3 regions of the Pseudoalteromonas sp. 1181_04 genome follow, and region 2 is predicted to be linked to each of the others. Evidence: predicted binding sites of a transcription regulator. Region 2 holds the regulator's gene; each other region holds the start of a gene.
The links. The regulator sigma-54, encoded in region 2, starts transcription at its own class of promoters, with help from an activator protein. The targets are predictions, from matches to a motif close to GTTGGCACGNNNNTNGNNT.
Positions count from the first base shown of each region.

Region 1: a site for sigma-54 is predicted at 5,160-5,178, ahead of dps (DNA starvation/stationary phase protection protein Dps). Genes of this name have one in related genera too.
Region 3: a site for sigma-54 is predicted at 2,257-2,275, ahead of FW757_RS06350 (YggN family protein). Genes of this name have one in related genera too.

Region 1 is NZ_VXCS01000009.1:98,836-105,360, forward strand. Features, by position in the region: gene FW757_RS09280 (Lrp/AsnC family transcriptional regulator) at 1-322, opposite strand, end outside; gene FW757_RS09285 (LysE family translocator) at 423-1,016, shown strand; gene FW757_RS09290 (oleate hydratase) at 1,238-3,226, shown strand; gene FW757_RS09295 (CBS domain-containing protein) at 3,450-3,869, shown strand; gene corA (magnesium/cobalt transporter CorA) at 3,954-4,910, opposite strand; gene dps (DNA starvation/stationary phase protection protein Dps) at 5,249-5,773, shown strand; gene FW757_RS09310 (methyl-accepting chemotaxis protein) at 5,896-6,525, opposite strand, start outside.
Region 2 is NZ_VXCS01000035.1:21,352-27,876, forward strand. Features, by position in the region: gene rapZ (RNase adapter RapZ) at 1-642, opposite strand, end outside; gene ptsN (PTS IIA-like nitrogen regulatory protein PtsN) at 663-1,115, opposite strand; gene hpf (ribosome hibernation promoting factor) at 1,120-1,407, opposite strand; gene FW757_RS21085 (RNA polymerase factor sigma-54) at 1,436-2,932, opposite strand; gene lptB (LPS export ABC transporter ATP-binding protein) at 2,999-3,724, opposite strand; gene lptA (lipopolysaccharide transport periplasmic protein LptA) at 3,721-4,254, opposite strand; gene lptC (LPS export ABC transporter periplasmic protein LptC) at 4,244-4,798, opposite strand; gene kdsC (3-deoxy-manno-octulosonate-8-phosphatase KdsC) at 4,795-5,346, opposite strand; gene FW757_RS21110 (KpsF/GutQ family sugar-phosphate isomerase) at 5,346-6,317, opposite strand; gene FW757_RS21115 (calcium/sodium antiporter) at 6,343-6,525, opposite strand, start outside.
Region 3 is NZ_VXCS01000006.1:76,248-82,772, forward strand. Features, by position in the region: gene FW757_RS06330 (iron-containing alcohol dehydrogenase) at 1-55, opposite strand, end outside; gene FW757_RS06335 (LysR family transcriptional regulator) at 229-1,101, shown strand; gene FW757_RS06340 (glutathione peroxidase) at 1,197-1,688, shown strand; gene FW757_RS06345 (PA3496 family putative envelope integrity protein) at 1,738-1,926, opposite strand; gene FW757_RS06350 (YggN family protein) at 2,334-3,131, shown strand; gene FW757_RS06355 (aminotransferase-like domain-containing protein) at 3,215-4,657, opposite strand; gene FW757_RS06360 (DMT family transporter) at 4,774-5,709, shown strand; gene FW757_RS06365 (diacylglycerol/lipid kinase family protein) at 5,787-6,525, opposite strand, start outside.

The DNA.
Region 1 (6,525 bases), on a different contig from region 2:
GTAAATATTCAAATGCTCCTGTGACATTATGGCACTCTTTAACTTCATCAATAAACTCAAGTGCTTGTTCAAAAGCTCGTTGTGATTTCGTAGAGTGCTCATTTAAACCCACCCCCACATACGCGACAAAACCAAGTCCAAACGCTTGATTATTAATAACTGCTCGGTAGCCTTTGATCACACCTGCTTTTTCTAACTCTTGTACACGGCGCAAGCATGCTGATGGGGATAAACCAACCAAATCAGCAAGTTCAGCGTTGGCAATTCGACCACTGCGCTTTAATTCTTGCAATATCCTGTCGTTAATTCGATCTTTTTTCATATTAAGTTGCTAAAGTAAATTTTTAATAGATTAATAAGCGCAAAAATTGCGAGCCATACAAAATATAATTGCACAATCATTATCAACTGAGCAACTATAAATGAATATTGAATTGGTATCAGCATTAGCATTATTTGCACTTGTATCTTCCATCACCCCAGGTCCTAACAACCTGATGTTAATGAACTCAGGCGCTAACTTTGGTTTTAAACGTTCATTGCCACATTTACTCGGCGTAACAATTGGCTTTGTGATCATGCTCGTATTGGTTGGTTTAGGTGTCATGCAATTATTTGACTTTGTTCCATGGAGTTACCAGCTATTAAAAGTGCTTTGCATGGCTTATTTGCTTTATCTTGCTTATAAAATTGCCAGTAATAAAACTCCTATCGGTGCTAAAAATAGCGATACTAGACCTTTTTCTTTTGTACAAGCATCTTTATTTCAATGGGTTAACCCGAAAGCCTGGACTATGGCATTAAGTGCAGTGAGTGTTTATGCCCCATCCAAAGGAATTGGTGCAGTGGTACTTGTAGGTCTTATTTTCGGTATAGTTAATTTACCCTGTGTCTGCTCATGGACGTTAGTCGGACAAAAGCTACAAGTATGGCTAAAAGATCGCAAGCGCCTACGAGCATTCAATATTTTTATGGCTGTATTGTTAGTCGCCTCGGTACTTTTTAGTATGCTGTGAGTAATAAAAAAAATAAACGCCTTAACAATGGCAACTTGGTTAAGTTGCCATTGTTAACCTCAATTTCGGATAACAAATCAATTTCCAGCAGCTAACTTATAAACCCCCTCGCGAACTAAAACTTTGATCTACTGCAACATGACTATGCTTGCCTCGTGCAATTATGGAGAGACTTGCAAACAGTACTGACACTTATCTATATTCATGAAGAGGGATGGCTAATGACGAATAAAGCAATAGCGAAGTTTAATATTTCTGCAACCGCAGCAAGTAATTTCCAACATGAAGCTGACGCAACGGCTGATTTTTGGGGCAATAAACCACTTAATACCTTGCCCCCTCATGATTTTATTGCTCCTTATGCACGTCATAAAACGCTGCCTACACCCGGTATAGAAAAACGTAATGCTTGGATCATTGGTGGAGGTATTGGTGGCCTAGCAGCGGCATTTTATCTTATCCGTGATGGCCATATGAGCGCTGAAAATATTACCATTTTGGAAGAAATGGATATTGAAGGCGGTTCAATGGATGGCGCGGGTAACCCTGATGACGGCTATATTATTCGTGGTGGCCGTGAAATGAACTGGAATTACGACACCTTGTGGGATCTGTTTCAAGACGTTCCCGCTGTTGAACTGCCCGAAGGCTATTCTGTGCTTGATGAGTACCGTTTAATTAATGATAACGACGCTAATTACTCACAAGCCCGTTTAATAAATAAATGCGGTGAGATACTCGATGCAAGTGACTTTGGCCTGAATAAAGCCCAGCAATGGGAGCTGATCCGTTTAATGCTCAAGCGCAAAGAAGAGCTTGACGATCTCAGCATTGAAGACTATTTCAGCAAAGGTTTTTTACAAAGCAATTTTTGGTTTTTATTTCGTACTATGTTTGCCTTTAAAAATTGTCATAGCTTGTTAGAAACTAAACTGTATTTGCATCGCTTTCTTGATTCTATTGATGGCTTTGCCGACATGTCTGTTTTACTTTTTCCGAAATATAATCAATACGATACCTTTATTAAACCGCTTGCTAATTTATTACGAGACAAAGGCGTGAATTTTCAATTTGCAAGCCGTGTAAACGATCTGGATATAACATTTACCGGTAATAAAAAAACCGTAACGGGGATCCATGCCACTATAAAAGGTCAAGCACAGCATATTAACGTTGCTCCAGACGATTTAGTTTATGCACTAACGGGTTCAATGACAGAGCATACCGCTTATGGCGACATGCAAAATGTGCCCGAGCTAAACTGTGAAAAACACGATCCCGGCGAAAATAGCGGGTGGAATTTATGGAAAAACCTCGCGAAGAAATCAGCTGTTTTTGGTAAACCCGAAAAATTTTATGGCGATATTGATAAATCTATGTGGGAGTCAGCCACACTAACTTGCAAGCCATCCCCACTTATAGATAAGCTAAAGACATTATCAGTAAACGATCCTTACTCTGGTCGCACGGTAACTGGCGGCATTATTACTTTTACAGACTCTAACTGGCTATTGAGTGTAACGTGTAACCGCCAACCTCATTTTCCAGATCAACCCGATGATACGTTAGTACTTTGGGTCTATGGTTTATTAATGGACAAACAAGGTAATCGTATCGTTAAAACAATGCCACAATGTAGCGGTGAAGAAATAATTACGGAGCTTTGCTACCATTTGGGCATTGAACAGCAGCTTGATGAAATCATTGCCAATACCAAGATACGTACAGCGCTAATGCCTTATATCACAGCTCAATTTATGACTCGTGCAGCTGGTGACAGACCCACCTCAGTTCCTGAAGGTTGTACAAACTTAGGTTTGATTGGTCAATTTGTTGAAACCCACAACGATATTATATTCACGATGGAAGCCTCTATTCGTACAGCACGTATTGGGGTATATAAGTTACTTAATATCCCTAAACAAGTGCCCGACATTAGCCCAACCCAATATGATATTCGTAACCTAATTAAAGGAGCTAGAGCGCTCAACAGCGGCAAGCCCTTTATTGGCGAGCGGTTATTACACCGCCTGCTTGATAAAACCTACTTTGCTCATATTTTACCGCCATTACCAGAGCCAAGTAGTAAAGAACAAATCCATTTTGAAGCAGAAATGCATGAGCTACTGGGCAAAGGCAGCTCGGCGATGCATAAATTTTCAAGCTGGGTTGGTACACTCAGGGATAATTTTTCGCATAAAGATAAATAATCTGAGCTTCGGATAATAAATCTATCCTCAATGGCTATGGATGGCCAAGCTAAAAACTATTTCTATACAAAATACAAAGCCTTGATCTTGATAAAGTGCAATAAGAAAAAACCAGGCTAGAATAAATAATAATATGAGCTCTGGATAATAAATCTGTCTCCAGTAGCTATTTTAGTAAACCTTTTTAACCAAAGTTCTGGTTAGTAATTTAACAGGAGCCAAAATGAGCCAAACAGTTGCAGATTTAATGACATCAGATCCATATGCCGTAAGTGCAGAAAACACCCTACACGACGCACATAATCTAATGAAGGAAAAAAATATCCGCCATATTCCGGTAATTGATCACAATGGCGAACTAGTGGGTATGTTGACACAAAAAATCATGATTGCCCAAGTGATGAATATTATGGCTAATTACAGCCCTAGCGCACTTGAACGAAAGGAAAAACAAACGAAAATACACACTATTATGGCAACCGATTTTGCCACTGTACTAGCAACCCAACCACTGCAAGATGTTGCTCGGTTTTTTGTTGATAACCGCCATGGTTGCATGCCTGTGATCACTGAAAAAAATAAACTCGTGGGTATACTTACCTCGTCAGACTTTGTACGCCTAGCGGCCGCTTTATTATCTTAATGCAAGGTGATAATAAGACCGCTATCCGTATAAAATGAATATAAACTCGTGTAATCGTGTATGCCAAGTAGTCCTTGGCACACACTACAGCCAGCCTTTGTGTTTAAAAAATAAATAAGGGGCAAAGCCCGATAGCAACATAATGCCAATTGCAAATGGGTAACCCCATTCCCATTGCAGCTCAGGCATTATATTAAAGTTCATCCCATATACACTGGCGACTACGGTAGGTGGTAAAAAAACCACCGAAGCAATAGAGAAGGTTTTGATAATTTGATTTTGTTCAATGTTAATAAAACCTTGTGTTGAATCCATCAAAAAGTTCACCTTATCAAACAAAAAGGTACAGTGAGACATTAGCGTATCTATATCAAGTACAATTTCTCGTAGTGATTCGCGATCCTCATTTTGTACACCTAAACGACGTATTAAAAACGAAATATTGCGCCGCGTATCCATTAAACACAAACGCACTTTCCCATTCGCATCCTCTAAACGCGCGATACGACTGACCGCTTCTTCTAGATCAGAGTCATCTTCTTCTAGTACATATGCACTGAGCTTCTCTAACTGATGATGCATATCCTCGAGCATATCAGCATGGTTTTCGACTTTTTGATCGAATAATGTAACCAATAACTGTTTTGGCGTATCACACATTACTTGACCTTTACGTGCTCTTAAGCGTAACAATCGAAAGTCAGCCAGCTCGTCATCGCGAATGGTCAGCAAACAGTTATCCTGAAGTAAACAGGCCACTGTTACCGTATTAAAACGTCCTTCATTGGGCGACATAAACAATGCGTGCACATGCAAGCCTTCATTGTCGATAAAACATCGCGATGAAGCTTCAATCTCTTGCACATCCCCTGACTCAGGAAAAGTTATATTGAGCGTTTTTGCGAGCGTATTTCGCTCATCTTCCGTTGGGTTGATTGTGTCAATCCAGTGTGCATTTCTGATTGATGCTTCAAGAGAGGTATCGGATGAAGGCTCTAACTCTCTGATCACCCCCTGCTCGATAGAAAAAAATCTCAACATGCACTTCTCCTTTAATAACAAGATGGGTTGAGTATATGTAAGTGATGATTAATCAACAATGATAATACACTTCTGTATCACAGTTATTATTGAGAGTAAGTAATTCGCTAACACGTAACAGCATCTTTTATTTTGCAGATTTTACAAAAAAGTGCATATTTTTCATGGCATTTCAAAGAAATGCTTTCATCACCCAACTTCAAAAAACATATAAATTATTAAATATCAGAAACTTAAAAAATAATTTTTATCGGCACAGCCATTGCTTTATATAAACTAACGCATGTTCATAGACTTTATTAGACGCTGTGAACATTCCTTATAAATCAGGAGGAATAATGAGTAACAATAACGAAACAAACAAAATCGCTGAATTTACTGCCCCAGGTATGAATGAAGAATCTGCAAAAAATACCATTGCTACACTTGATAACCGCATGGTCGCACTGATCGATTTACAATTGACTCTAAAACATATTCATTGGAATGTAGTTGGCCCAAATTTTATTGGCGTGCATGAAATGCTCGACCCTCAGGTTGAAGTGATCAGAGCAATGACCGACACCATCGCCGAGCGAATCGCTACGCTGGGCGGAGTTCCGGTTGGTACTCCAAAATCGATAGTTGATCGTCGTTCATGGCAAGATTACGCAATTGGTAAGGGCTTGGTAAAAGATCATTTAGTTGCGCTTGATAAAGTATACAATGGGATTAATGGCGATCACCGAAGTGCGATTGGCAAGCTATCAGAGCTCGATCCTGTATCTGAGGATATGCTAATTAGCCAACTTGCCGATTTAGAACAGTTTCAATGGTTTGTGCGTGCACACTTAGAATCGTCAACGGGCAAACTCAATAGCTAATCTAGCGGTTTTGTGTTCAGTTTAAACTGATTCATTTATATTTAAAGTCAAAGATCAGGCTATTTAAAGCCTGATCTTTATTTATTACTGCTCAACAATAATACCGCTATTTTTTGTTTATATTAGATCTTAAACTGACCTACCAAATCGCCTAAACTCTCCCCTCGACCAGCTAAGTGATGACTGACTGATGAGGTTGTTTTAATTGAACGAGTAAGCTCATTAACGATTTCTTGAATCGCAAAAACGTTACGGTTAATTTCCTCAGTTACACTACTTTGCTCTGTGGCAGCGGTAGCTATTTGTGTGCTCATATCGTTAATTGTAGTAACCGAGCTGGTTACCGCTCCTAAACTTTCAGAAATTGCGCGAGATGACTCAACTGAGCGATTACAGCTTTGCTGACTTGCCAACATTGCCTTTACCGCAGCCGTGACTAGCGTATGTAACTCATTAAGCATTTCATTAATCTCTAACGTACTCTCTTGTGTACGACTGGCTAAACTTCTCACTTCATCAGCTACAACCGCAAAACCACGGCCTTGCTCGCCAGCCCTTGCAGCTTCAATAGCCGCATTAAGGGCCAGTAAGTTAGTTTGCTCAGCAATGCCACCGATAACACTTAATACACTGTTAATTTTTTTAGATTGTTCACTTAATGAATTAACCTGTTCAGCAGCTTGATTAATCTCACTCATTAAATTTGAAACTTCTTCTAAAGAAACATCTACACATTTTTGAGCATTGGCAAC
Region 2 (6,525 bases):
GATACTATGGCTGGCTAAATAATCTTTTACTGGCTGATCAAGGCCTGTAAGTGGCTTAAGCTCAGGCTCCCAATGTGGGTTTGGTAAAAAGCGTGCATCAAAAACATAATCAGCTTCTTTTGGGATACCATATTTAAAACCAAATGATTCAAAGGTAATGATTAGTTTTTTATCTTTTTTCCCTAAAATCTTTTCACGGATTGACTCTGCAAGCTGGTGGACACTCAGATCAGTGGTATCAAGTATAAAGTCAGCGCGAGTAGTTAATACATCAAGTAATACTTTTTCTTGCTTGATAGCTAAATCCAGTGGCAAAGAGTCCAAAGATAATGGGTGTAAGCGGCGAGTTTCAGAAAAACGTTTGATCAGGGTTTGATCATCACTGTCTAAATAAAATAGCGTCGGATTTGCAAAACCAGGCAAGTATTCAAGAATATCGTTAAATTCTTCCTGCTCTTTCGGTAAATTACGGACATCAATACTGACGGCAATTTTGTCATAATTATCAGAGACACTGCGCACTAATGAAGGTAATAAGTTTACCGGAATATTATCTACACAATAATAGCCAAGATCTTCTACTACACGCAGAGCAACAGATTTACCTGAGCCAGAACGCCCACTGATGATGATTAACTCCATGTAAATTCTCCTTCATTTGGCTACGATTGCGCAGCAATTACGTGATACAAATCTTGGTCTGTTTTTGCGCTACGTAGTTGTTTACAAAAATCTTTGTCGTTGAGTTTATCAGCAATTGTGGCTAACGTCTTCAAATGAAGTTGGCTATCACCATCTGGCACGATGAGAGCTACAAATATATCAACTGGGCGATTATCTATCGCATCAAAATCAATCGGTGATTCACTCACTATAATTATTGCTAGCGGGTTTTCAACACCACTCATACGGCCATGAGGAATAGCAATACCACGACCAATACCCGTACTACCTAGTTTTTCTCTCGACAGTAGTGCGTTGAGGATTTCTTGTTGTGATAGCTGAGGAAGTTGTTCATGAGCCAATTGGCTGATAAATTCAATGATCCGTTTTTTGCTATTAAAAAGGACCGCAGCTTTACTGCAGTCCTGGCAAATAAGTGAGCTTAATTTCATAGTGTTAGTGTCGAGCGTGCTTCTCTTTGTGTTTAATTACCTGACGGTCAAGTTTGTCGATTAGTCCGTCAATGGCTGCATACATGTCTTGGTGCTCAGTTGAGGCAAATAATTCAGCGCCACTGACATGTAATGTGGCTTCTGCTTTTTGGCTTAGCTTTTCTACATCAAGAATGACATGGACATTATTGATATGATCAAAATGCCTTTCAAGCTTGGCAAACTTATTGTTTACATAGTCTCTTAATGAATCAGTAATTTCTACATGACGACCAGTTAAATTTAGTTGCATAAGCATTTTCCTCTTGTGATTTTACGCCTTAAATCAAACTTTTACGTTGATTTGACGGTGGAATAGCCAGCGACTCGCGGTATTTTGCAATAGTCCGTCTAGCTACTTTGATACCTTGCTCTGCCAATATATCTGCAATCTTACTATCACTCAATGGTTTCGCTGAGTTTTCTGCACTGATCAATTTTCTGATCAATGCTCGAATGGCTGTCGATGAGCATTCGCCGCCGTTCTCAGTACTTACATGGCTCGAGAAAAAATATTTTAACTCAAATATACCACGAGGGGTATGCATGTATTTTTGGGTGGTTACACGAGAAATTGTTGATTCGTGCATCTCAACCATTTCGGCAACGTCGTTTAGTACCATAGGGCGCATGGCCTCAGGGCCATGCTCAAAGAATCCTTGCTGCTGTTTAACAATGCAGTTGGTTACTTTGAGTAACGTCTCGTTACGACTTTCTAGGCTTTTAATAAACCATTTAGCTTCTTGCAAATGCGAACGTATAAATTGGCTGTCAGTGCTTGATTTTACTGAGCGTGACATTGCCGCATATTGGCTGTTCACTCTAATTTTTGGCATGCTGTCTGGATTAAGTTCAACCACCCAGCGACCTTTAATTTTTTTCACCGAAACATCAGGAATAACATACTCTGATTCTTCGCGTACTATGGTATCCGCAGGCTTTGGGTTAAGGCTGTGGATCAATGTCATTACTTCTTTCAGCTCATCTTCTTTAAGCTTAGTCTTTTTCATCAAAGTGCGATAGTCACGACTAGCTAATAAATCGATATGATCAGTTAAAATCATTTTAGTCTCGCTAATCCAAGGAGTTGCAGGATCAAATTGATTTAATTGAATACATAAACATTCTTGTAGGCTGCGCGCAGCAATACCAACAGGGTCAAATAACTGAATGCGTTTTAACACTGCTTGCACTTCGTCTAGTTCGATTTCTTCTTCGTTATTACCTTGATTTAAGCTCTCTGCGATGTCTTCGCAGCTCAAGGTTAAAATACCTGAATCGTCAACAGCTTCAACAATCGCAATGGCAATAGCTTCATCGGTTGGACTAAAAGGTGTGAGCTGTAATTGCCACATCAGATATTCGTGCAGGGTTTCAGTTGAGGCACCTTGATAAATTGACTCATCTTCAGGCATTGGCCCAGATGACGTATTTGGCGCAGCACTCATGTATTCGTCCCAGGTGACGTCCATAGCCATTTCGTCACTTAAGGTCTCTTTACTTAATGCTTCGCTACTTTCTTGTTCATATTCGCTGGGCTTGTCGTCCGCTGATGCGCTAACGGTTAAGTCATCGTTATCTTGTTTTTGTTCGTTTTTACCAGCCGTGTCGTCTGAGTATTCATGTTCTTCTAGCTCTAACAATGGATTGCTGTCGAGCGCTTCTTGAATTTCTTGCTGGAGATCCAATGTACTGAGTTGCAATAAGCGAATTGCTTGTTGCAGCTGTGGTGTCATTGTAAGTTGCTGGCCCATGCGCAGCTGGAGTGATTGCCTCATGTATCTCTAACAATCCTTTTATTGTTATCATCGTTAAGTCTAGCAGATACTTAGCCGAGCGTGGCTTTATAGCCTAAATTGCTCGCCCAGGTAAACATCGCGGACTGTTTGGTCGGCGAGTACATGCTCAGGGGTACCTGATGCAATTAACTCCCCATGAGAAACTATGTAGGCTTTTTCACAAACATCAAGGGTTTCTCGTACATTGTGGTCGGTAATAAGCACGCCAATACCACGGTTTTTAAGGTGTTCAATAATCTTCTTTATATCTAACACTGAAATAGGATCAACGCCAGCAAAAGGCTCATCAAGTAAGATAAATTTTGGGTTTGCGGCTAAAGCGCGTGCAATTTCAACTCGACGACGTTCACCGCCAGATAATGCCATACCTTGGCTGTCGCGGATATGTTGAATGCTAAACTCATCAAGTAAGCTGTCGAGCGCTTCTTCTCTGGCTTGTTTATTCAGCTCTTTACGAGTTTCTAAAATAGCCATCAGGTTTTGATAAACAGTTAATTTACGGAAGATGGATGATTCTTGTGGCAGGTAGCCAATCCCTAACCGTGCGCGACTGTGCATTGGCAGTAAGGTGATGTCATTATCATCAATACTGATTTTACCTTTGTCGCTTGGAACTAAACCCACAATCATATAAAAGGTGGTGGTTTTACCAGCGCCATTAGGACCCAATAAGCCAACAATGCTGCCTGCGCTAACTTCTAAACCCACGCTTTTTACAACTTGGCGACCTTTATAGCTTTTTGCTAGAAATTCAGCTTTTAATGTACTCATGGCTGCCCTTTAGATTTGTCTTTTTTACTGTCTACTGGTACCAAAATGGTGTGCACACGATCGCTTGAGCTTGCGCCTTTTTCAGCACTGATCAGTTGCTGGTCCATATCATAGGTAATGCTTTTGGCATTGATTTTTTGACCTGCCTGAGTGACTTGTGCATTGCCAACCAAGGTTAAATAGCGCTTAGCGACATCGTAACGGACTTCATCAGCACTGGCACTCATTACTGTGCCATCAGTTTGTTTTTCTTCAAAGTAAGCCGGACTGCCAGTTGCGACAAGTAGTTGTTTGTTATCGCCTAAATCTTCGCGCTTATGGACTTCAAGTCGATCCGCTTTGATACGGCGGTTACCATGAATGATTTCAACATTTTTTTCAAAAATACCGATATTGTCTTTCAGTTGGGCAAGCTGCGTGTCAGCACTGATAGAGACTTGATCTGCAGGTGGTGTCGTATTTTCAGCAAAGCTTGCAAAAGCAATGAATAAGCTTGGTATAACAAGCAAGTGAGCAAATTTATTGGTCATAATATATGGTTCGCGTATGGTTAATTAGTTCTACCACTTCGGCTTTTAAGTCGGCATGGAGACCGCGCCCAGTGATTTTTAAATTTGGTCCGATTAATTCAACTGGTTGTTCTGAACTCATGGTTTGTAGTTCAATATCAACCTGAATATTATCTGCGTTTATATGTTCAATCATGGCATTATTGGTCAGGTTTTTAGCAACCACATTACCTTCTAAAATTAATTGATGATTTTCATATAAGGTGGCTTCATCGGCATTAATTTGCCACGTTTGCTGTTGATTATAGAGCGTAAAAATAGGTTGTTCAAAGTAAGTGAACCCTAACTGTTGGTAGAGTTCCATTTTTGCAGCTGTTACTTTGTGGCTAATTTTACCTTGTTCATCAAATGCGGTTTGTTTTAATGCCACCGCAGTATAATCAGGTTTTGCTATTATATCTTCTTGGTGTTGTTTTATGGCGGTACTTTGATAAAAATACGGATACCACAGCCATACCATGCAGCCGACAAATAATACGCATAATATTAAACGCGCACTATTCATGAGCTCGTGCCTTCGCTGGTTAATGATTTACCATTTTCGAGCATTAATAAATCAGTGAGTTCACGCACCGCCCCAAAGCCACCAGGTAGCATGGTTGTATAATGTGAAATGCGTTTGATTAGTGGATGCGCATCATTTACTGCCACCGCAAAACCAACCAATTCCATTACCGGCAAGTCAGGTCCGTCATCGCCTATGTAAGCGATTTGTTCATCGCTTAACTGCAATTTATCCTTGAGCTGTTGATAAGCTTGCAACTTGTTTTCTTGGCCTTGGTAAATATGCGGTACTGTCAGGCTAGTCATCCGTTGCTGAACTATCTGTGAATGACGGCCGGTGATCACGGCAACTTCAAAACCGCTATTGATCAGTGCTTTGATACCAAAGCCATCTTTAGTATTAAACGCTTTGAGTTCTTCACCTTGGTTACCAAGATAAATACGACCATCTGAAAACACCCCATCGATATCACAGATCAGGAGTTTGATTTTTTGTGCTCGCTCGCGAGCATCATCTGAAAGAGGCTGATATAAGTCAGCAAACTGCATTATAAAACTCCTGCTTTGAGCAAATCTTGCATATTAAGAGCACCAATAGGGTGGTGTTTATCATCAACTACAATTAAGCCATTGATACGCTTATTCTCCATGATATTGAGTGCCTCGGCGGCAAGCATATCAGCGGTTGCAGTAGTGCAAGAGCGGGTCATGACAGTGCTTATCAAAGTACTGTGAATATCTATTCGTTGCTCTAAAATTCGGCGTAAATCACCATCAGTAAAAAGCCCCGCAAGTTGCCCTGTGTCATCAACAATAGCTGTCATACCTAAGCCTTTTGCCGACATTTCGATTAATGCATCTTTGATACATTGCTTATCATTGATCATAGGCGTTGCTGGGCCACTGTGCATAATATCTTTTAAACACAATAGTAAACGTTTGCCTAAGCTACCACCAGGATGCGATAGCGCAAAGTCATCGGCGGTAAAGCCACGGGTTTCTAGCAGAGCAACGGCTATTGCATCACCCATCGCAAGTGTTGCAGTCGTGCTTGCAGTCGGAGCGAGTCCTAATGGGCAGGCCTCTTGACTTACTTTGATGCATACATGTGCATCAGCCCAATTTGCCATTGATGATTCAGGGTTACCTGTCATGGCGATCATTTTTGCGCCAATACGTTTAATAACCGGAATAATATTCAGTACTTCGCTGGTTTCGCCTGAGTTAGAAATAAGCATAACCACGTCATCACGAGTGATCATCCCTAAATCACCATGACTGGCTTCACCCGGGTGGACAAAAAACGCAGGCGTGCCAGTGCTTGCCAGTGTTGCAGCAATTTTATTACCAATATGCCCAGATTTCCCCATACCGACTACTATGATCCTACCGTGACATTGATACATCAATTGGCAAGCTTGATTAAAGTTTTCGTCTAGATATTGGGTTATATCAAGCAGTGCTTGGCGCTCTATTTCTAGCACCCGCTTACCTTGTTCAATAAAATTTAACTGCGTCATTGTGTTATCCATTTTGTGGCTAGCATTAAGCAACTTGGCTGAAAATATAACCTTGATAGATTAAAAACGCGACCAATAACAGGCCACCTTCAACTCTATTAATGCGTCTTGTGCCCCTAAAACTCAAGGACATAGCAATAAGGGCTATGGTGGCACCAATCATTATTAAGGCATCACGGTTTGCAGCTGAAGGATCAATAATTGAAGG
Region 3 (6,525 bases), on a different contig from region 2:
TTTGTTGTTCGCCGAAATGAATTTTGGTTGGGTTTGCAAAACTGAAATTTAACATGCTTGCTCCATTGCTTAGAGATGCTCATTATTTAGTGTGAGCTAAAATTTGGTGACCATCTAATTGTAGGGATTTAAGCATTAATTTAAAGACTAAGCTCAGAGAATCACTTTTGCACAGCTGCAACAATAGATGGTATAAACTATAATTACTTAATATTTGAGAACTAAATTATGTGGCATGGCCTTGATGAATTTTTACATGTGGTTGAACATGGCAGCTTTACCAAAGCAGCCAAAGTCATGGAAGTATCAACTTCACATATTAGCCGCCAAGTACAGCAACTTGAAAACCGCTTAGGCTCATTGCTATTTCAACGTACTACCCGAAAAATAAGCCTCACCGATGCCGGCCGCGAATATGCCGTAAAGCTCAAAGCAATTAAACAAGAGCTAATTGATGCTAATAATCAACTGCAAGGTGAGCAACGTAAACCCAAAGGGATCATTAGAATTTCTGGTGCTGGTGAATTTGTTGCATGTCATGTAGCACCTAAAATTGTTGAGTTTGTAAAACGCTACCCTGAGGTTGAAGTAGATATGGACTTCAACAATCGTAATGTCGACTTAGTTGAAGAAGGTTTTGATTTAGCGATCCGTTTTGGCCGCATGCAAGACTCTAACTTAATTGCACGACCACTTAGCCCGCGAATCATGACTCTCGTTGCCAGTCCAGAATATTTAGCACATCACCCAACCCCAACTACGCCTCAACAATTAACCGCTCATAATTGCTTAATTGCCATGGGGAAACGTTGGCGATTTAATTTTGCCGGCGATATTAAAGAGGTAAAAGTTGCCGGCAACTGGCGCAGTAACCATCCGCGCGCACTATTATCTGCGACATTAGCAGGCTTAGGCATTGCCCATTTAGCCACTGATATTGTTGATAAGTATATTGAAAACGGGCAACTAATTACCTTACTTGATGAGTTTCAGGTAACAGACAATGCCTCTTGGTTAGTGTATCCACGTAAAGATTTAATGCCGTACAGAGTGCGATTATTGATTGAACATTTACTCACAAGCTTTAATCATGCAAGTTAAAATAAAATGGTCTATGCAATATGATGATAATTTAAGCTGTATGTCTGTCACAACTCAGGATAGAATTTAACAAACAACAATAACAAGAGAGCAACATGAACGACTTCTATCAACTTTCAGCCAGCAATCTGCAAGGCCAAAGCATTGATTTTTCAGATTTCGCAGGCAAAGTTGTGTTAATTGTCAACACTGCCAGTAAATGTGGCTTCACTCCACAGTACGAAGGTTTACAACAATTACATGCAAAATACGCTGATCAAGGGTTAGTAATTATTGGTTTTCCGTGCAATCAATTCGGCAAACAAGAGCCTGGCGGCGCAAAAGAAATAGCGCAAGGTTGTTTAATTAACTACGGTGTTGATTTTGTGATGATGAGCAAAATTGATGTTAATGGCGAAAACGCCCACCCCGTATTCAGGCATTTAAAATCAGCCTTACCTGGATTTTTAACTCGCAAAATAAAATGGAATTTCACTAAGTTTTTAGTTGGCCGCGACGGCGAGGCAATTAAACGCTTTGCACCATTTACCAAACCGCAGCAAATCGAAGGTGTTATTATCAAAGCCCTTAAAAGCAGTAATATCTAAACTCTAAAAGCAATAAAGAGGCAAATTGCCTCTTTATTTAAATTATCTCTTAGTCGTTTAAATACTCATCTAAGTCATCATCGCCCAAGTTTTTACGCAAGCGTTTTTGCTCAAGGTAGTCTTCCAACTTTTTCTTAACCTTTTGCTTATTCTTGTCGTGTTGATTACGCCCGACCATTTCGTACTCGTCTTCAACAAAATCGTCATCTAGCGCATCGTAACTAAATGTCTTACCCACAACCCACTCCATAAAGTGTTTGAGACCAATTAAGGATTTTTTATCACTATCATTGGTAAATTAAAAATGTTCAGCACTATTTCACCGTATGAAAAAGCACCAAAATAAAGCCATAACGCAATTCTAAAATAGTGTTATGTCGATATTGTGAATAAATAGCGCTAAATTTGAGTTCTGGAAAGTGAGAGTTTTTTATCGAAACGATAAGTATCTTTTATGTATTAATGTAAATTAGTCAAAATGACTAAAAAATGGCTTTTTTATAACATTTAACTGCAATTAAAAAAGGGCAAAAAACAATTAACCCATTGTTTTTAAATGCCAATAATTATTGGCATTAAACTTGATAAGTATTAAATACGTTAAATGCGTACTGGTCATAATCAACAAATTAGCAGGAAATAAAAATGAAAAAATTACTATTAATAAGTTCTTTATTCATTGCCACAGGGGCAATGGCACACAATGATAATGAGACGAATATTTCTTTTAGCGGCGACACATGTGACGTTGAATTTAAAAATGATGTGCGTATTAAGCCAAATGAATTAGAAATTTTTACAGCTGATAACCACACTATGACTTTTATAAATAGTGGCGAGTTAATGATTGATGGCCAAACTTTGACACTCAACAGTCAACAACACCAAGCGATCAGTAATTATTCAGACAGTCTGCGTAGCCAATTACCAGAAGTCGCGAACATTGCTCTTGAAGGCGTTAAAATTGCCGGGGTCGCCATTGAAGAAGTCGCCAATGCATTTAATATCGATGGCCTAGATAGCATTAATGAATTAATGGCTGATATTCAGGTAGAAGTACAAAACACCTTTTACCAACAAGGCGCTTTTGTAATGGGCCAACAAAGCTTTAGCCAGTTTGGCGAAAACTTTGAAAGCCAATTTGATGAGCAAATAGAAAGCGCTGTACAAGCTGCGATGATGCAATCGATGGGTAGTATTTTAATGGCTGTAGGTTCAGAACTAATGGGCTCTGGTGGCGATATGCAAGCCTTTGAACAACGCATGGAAAATATGGGGGCTGAAATTGAAGCCAAAGTTGAGCAACAAGCTAACCAACTTGAAAAACGCGCTGATGCACTGTGCGGTAATTTTTCAACCATTGCTGATCAAGAGCAACAATTAGTTAAACTAGTTCCAGAATTGAAAGACTACCAATTATTTAGTTATAAACAAAATAACTAACTTGAACTCAGGTTCTAAACGCTAAAAGTTTGATATCCCTTTAGCAGCACTCTTTTTTAAAGGTGCTGCTTTTTTATGCCATGCTATTTCTTCGCTAAATGCACTAACTCACCTAGCTTTATAATAGCTTGTTCAATTTTTTCACCCCATGGCAAACCATAACTTAGTCGAATACAACTGCGGTATTTATTGGTGGCTGAAAAAATATAGCCCGGAGTAATGCTAATGCCACTTTCTAATGCCAGTTGAAATAGTTTTACACTATCGTAAGCCGCACCTAAATCAATCCAGATCACACATCCGCCTTGCGGATCGCTGATCCTAGCGGTACTCGGAAAGGCCTGTTGTAAACACCAGATCATTCGTTCTTTATTAGAACGTAGACGCTGTCGCAGTAGTTTTATATTACGATCATAATCACCACTGACTATAAATTCATATAACGTCCATTGATTGATCAATGAAGTAGAACAACTCAATGCACGCTTATAGCGACGCGCTTTGGCAGCAAACTTTCCGGCAATCAACCAGCCAACACGATAACTCGGCGCCGCAGTTTTAGAAAACGATGCACAGGTTAATACCAACCCTTTTGTTGAGTAAGCCTGAGCGGGTGTACCACGCTGCGGGGTAAAATGTAAATCACCATACACATCATCTTCAATTAGCACCACATCTTGAGATTCCAATAACTCTACTAATTGTTTACGCTTATGATCAGGCATAAAACTACCCACAGGATTATTGATCGAAGTAGAGAACACACAGGCTTTAATATCGTGATCATGTAAAGCCTGGCTCAGATCATCAAGCCAGATCCCATCATCAGGACACAGCGGGATCTCGAGCGCCTTGAGGCCCAGGCTTTCGATCAATTCAATGATACCAAAATAACAAGGTGACTCGATCGCCACCACATCACCTACTTTAGTGACACATTTTAGCGCGATCGCCAGTGCTTCTTGAGCACCGTTGGTGATCACAAGTTCTTGCGAGTCAACACCAATGCCAAAATCTAAATAACGATGGATTAACTGCTTTTTCAATGGTGCAAAACCATCCATCGCACCATAATTTATGGCGCGACTGCCGGCAATCGACATAACCCGGCGCATCGTACGACGTAGCATTTTATCAGTTGGAGCGGCAGCAACAGGATTAGCAATGCCAAACGGTACGACATCGGCTTGATGAATTGCATCATACACTTGCTCAATTAATACCTGCATGTTGACCGAAACTGGCTCACGATTGAGTTTAACCCGCTTTGGCCGCGCTAACTGGGTATGTGCCGTTTTTAAAAAATAGCCTGACTTTTCTCGTGCTTCAACCAAACCTTGTGCCTCAAGTGATTGGTAAGCCAATTTCACCGTCGGAATACTGACATTCAGCTTAGTGGCCATTTTACGTAATGAGGGGAGTTTTTCGCCTGGTAATAGTGTCCCCTGCTCACTCAGCTCACGCACCAGCTGCATTACTTGCTGATATAAAAAGTCATGGTTGGTTTTGCTGATCACCAGCGACATAGTAGACACCTTAAAGCCGTACAATCTGTATAGGTTGCATTTATAGTTTTCTGTGTATGTTAAGTATACAGAAGTATCTTAAAATAAACACTTAATCGACATAATGGACCAAGGCCATGAAAAGTATCGTGCTTTATGCACTAACCGTTTTAATTTGGGGCTCTACCTGGCTCGCAATCGAATTTCAACTTGGCGATATCGCCGTTGAAGTTTCACTATTTTATCGCTTTAGTTTGGCTGCAATTCTAATGTGGGTATGGGTGAATATTAAAAAATTACCGATGAATTATAGTCGTCGCGATCATGGCTTTTTCGTATTACTAGCACTGTGTAACTTTGGCCTTAATTACTTAGTACTTTACTGGGCACAACATTATTTAACGTCAGCCATGGCATCAATCGCCTTTTCAATGTTGTTATTAATGAACATTGTAAATACCCGATTATTTTTTGGTAAACCCATCGCTAAACGTATTTATACGGGTGCATTGATAGGGGTATTAGGCATCATCAGTCTGTTTTGGCCACAATTACAGCAGTTCGACTTGAGTAATGGGGCGTTGGTCGGTTTGCTACTTGCCTTAGCTGGCACCTTTGTGGCTTCATTAGGGAATATGATCAGCGTGCGTAACTCTCAACAACGTATTGGCGTCATGCAGGGCAATGCATGGGGCATGTTATACAGCGCTATTGGTTTATTTGTATATGTAATCATCAGCGGTGCCGATTTTAGCCTGTCGGCCCCAGCAAGCTACTGGTATTCATTAGTTTATTTATCGGTGTTTGGGACGGTTATTGCATTTGCATGTTACTTTGCACTACTAAAAAATATCGGCCCAGAACGTGCCAGCTATGTGATTGTGTTATTTCCATTAGTTGCAGTGACTTTAAGTACATTATTTGAAGGTTTTAGTTGGCAAGCCAATACGTTTATCGGCTTTAGTTTAGTACTGCTTGGTAATGCTATTGTACTGACTCCAACAAAAAGAATTAAAGCGTTTATTGAGTCTAATAAAGCATCATTTGCTAATAAACGCTCCATCCCCAGTTAGAATGCGTATATACGCAACTAACGCCAAAAGCGCCTACTTGTTAGGCGCTTTTTTATTACTAACATATTACTCGTCATTTAACATTGCGGCATACAAAAACGCAACGCGAGCGGATGAATAATCACCACCGCTGGGGTAACGCCTACCAGCTCACCATCTGCTTCGATTGGTAAATCAGGCGTATTTATATAAGCAATTTCTAAGCGCTGGTAGTTGAGCTCTTTCATACCGTGGTGCTTACGTAGCAATAAGCGCACAAAACTGTAGAGGTTACCTAACAAACCACGCGTAGGCACGCGATAGCACTCTAAATAGCCACTATTCAATTGTGCTTTTGGCGCTATCATCAACCCCCCACCAAAATAATGATGATTTGCAAATACAGTAATCAAATTACCATATTCGCATTGCTGCCCTGCAAAACTCCCAGCCAAGCGAGAAGGCTGATAAACGAATAAACACTTAAAGCCAGCTAAACTATAACTTAAAGCGGATAATGCAGGCTTGGTTTGCAATGCCTGTACTACATGCGCATCAAAGCCAACCCCCGCAATATTAATAAAGTAACGGCTATTTATTTGGCCAATATCGATTTTTACTTGATGCTCACTAAAAATAGCATTACGCCAAGCTGAGTTTGAACAGCCAAAGCCGCGTGCAAAATCATTACCCGTCCCCTGAGGCAATAACGCCAACGAGCAACTCAATCCCATCAATGCGTTTACAGCCAAATGCAGGCTGCCATCACCACCGAGCACAACAACGCGCTTTTGTGACTGAGCCAAAACCGTTATTTTTTGGCAATCATTGGTAAAA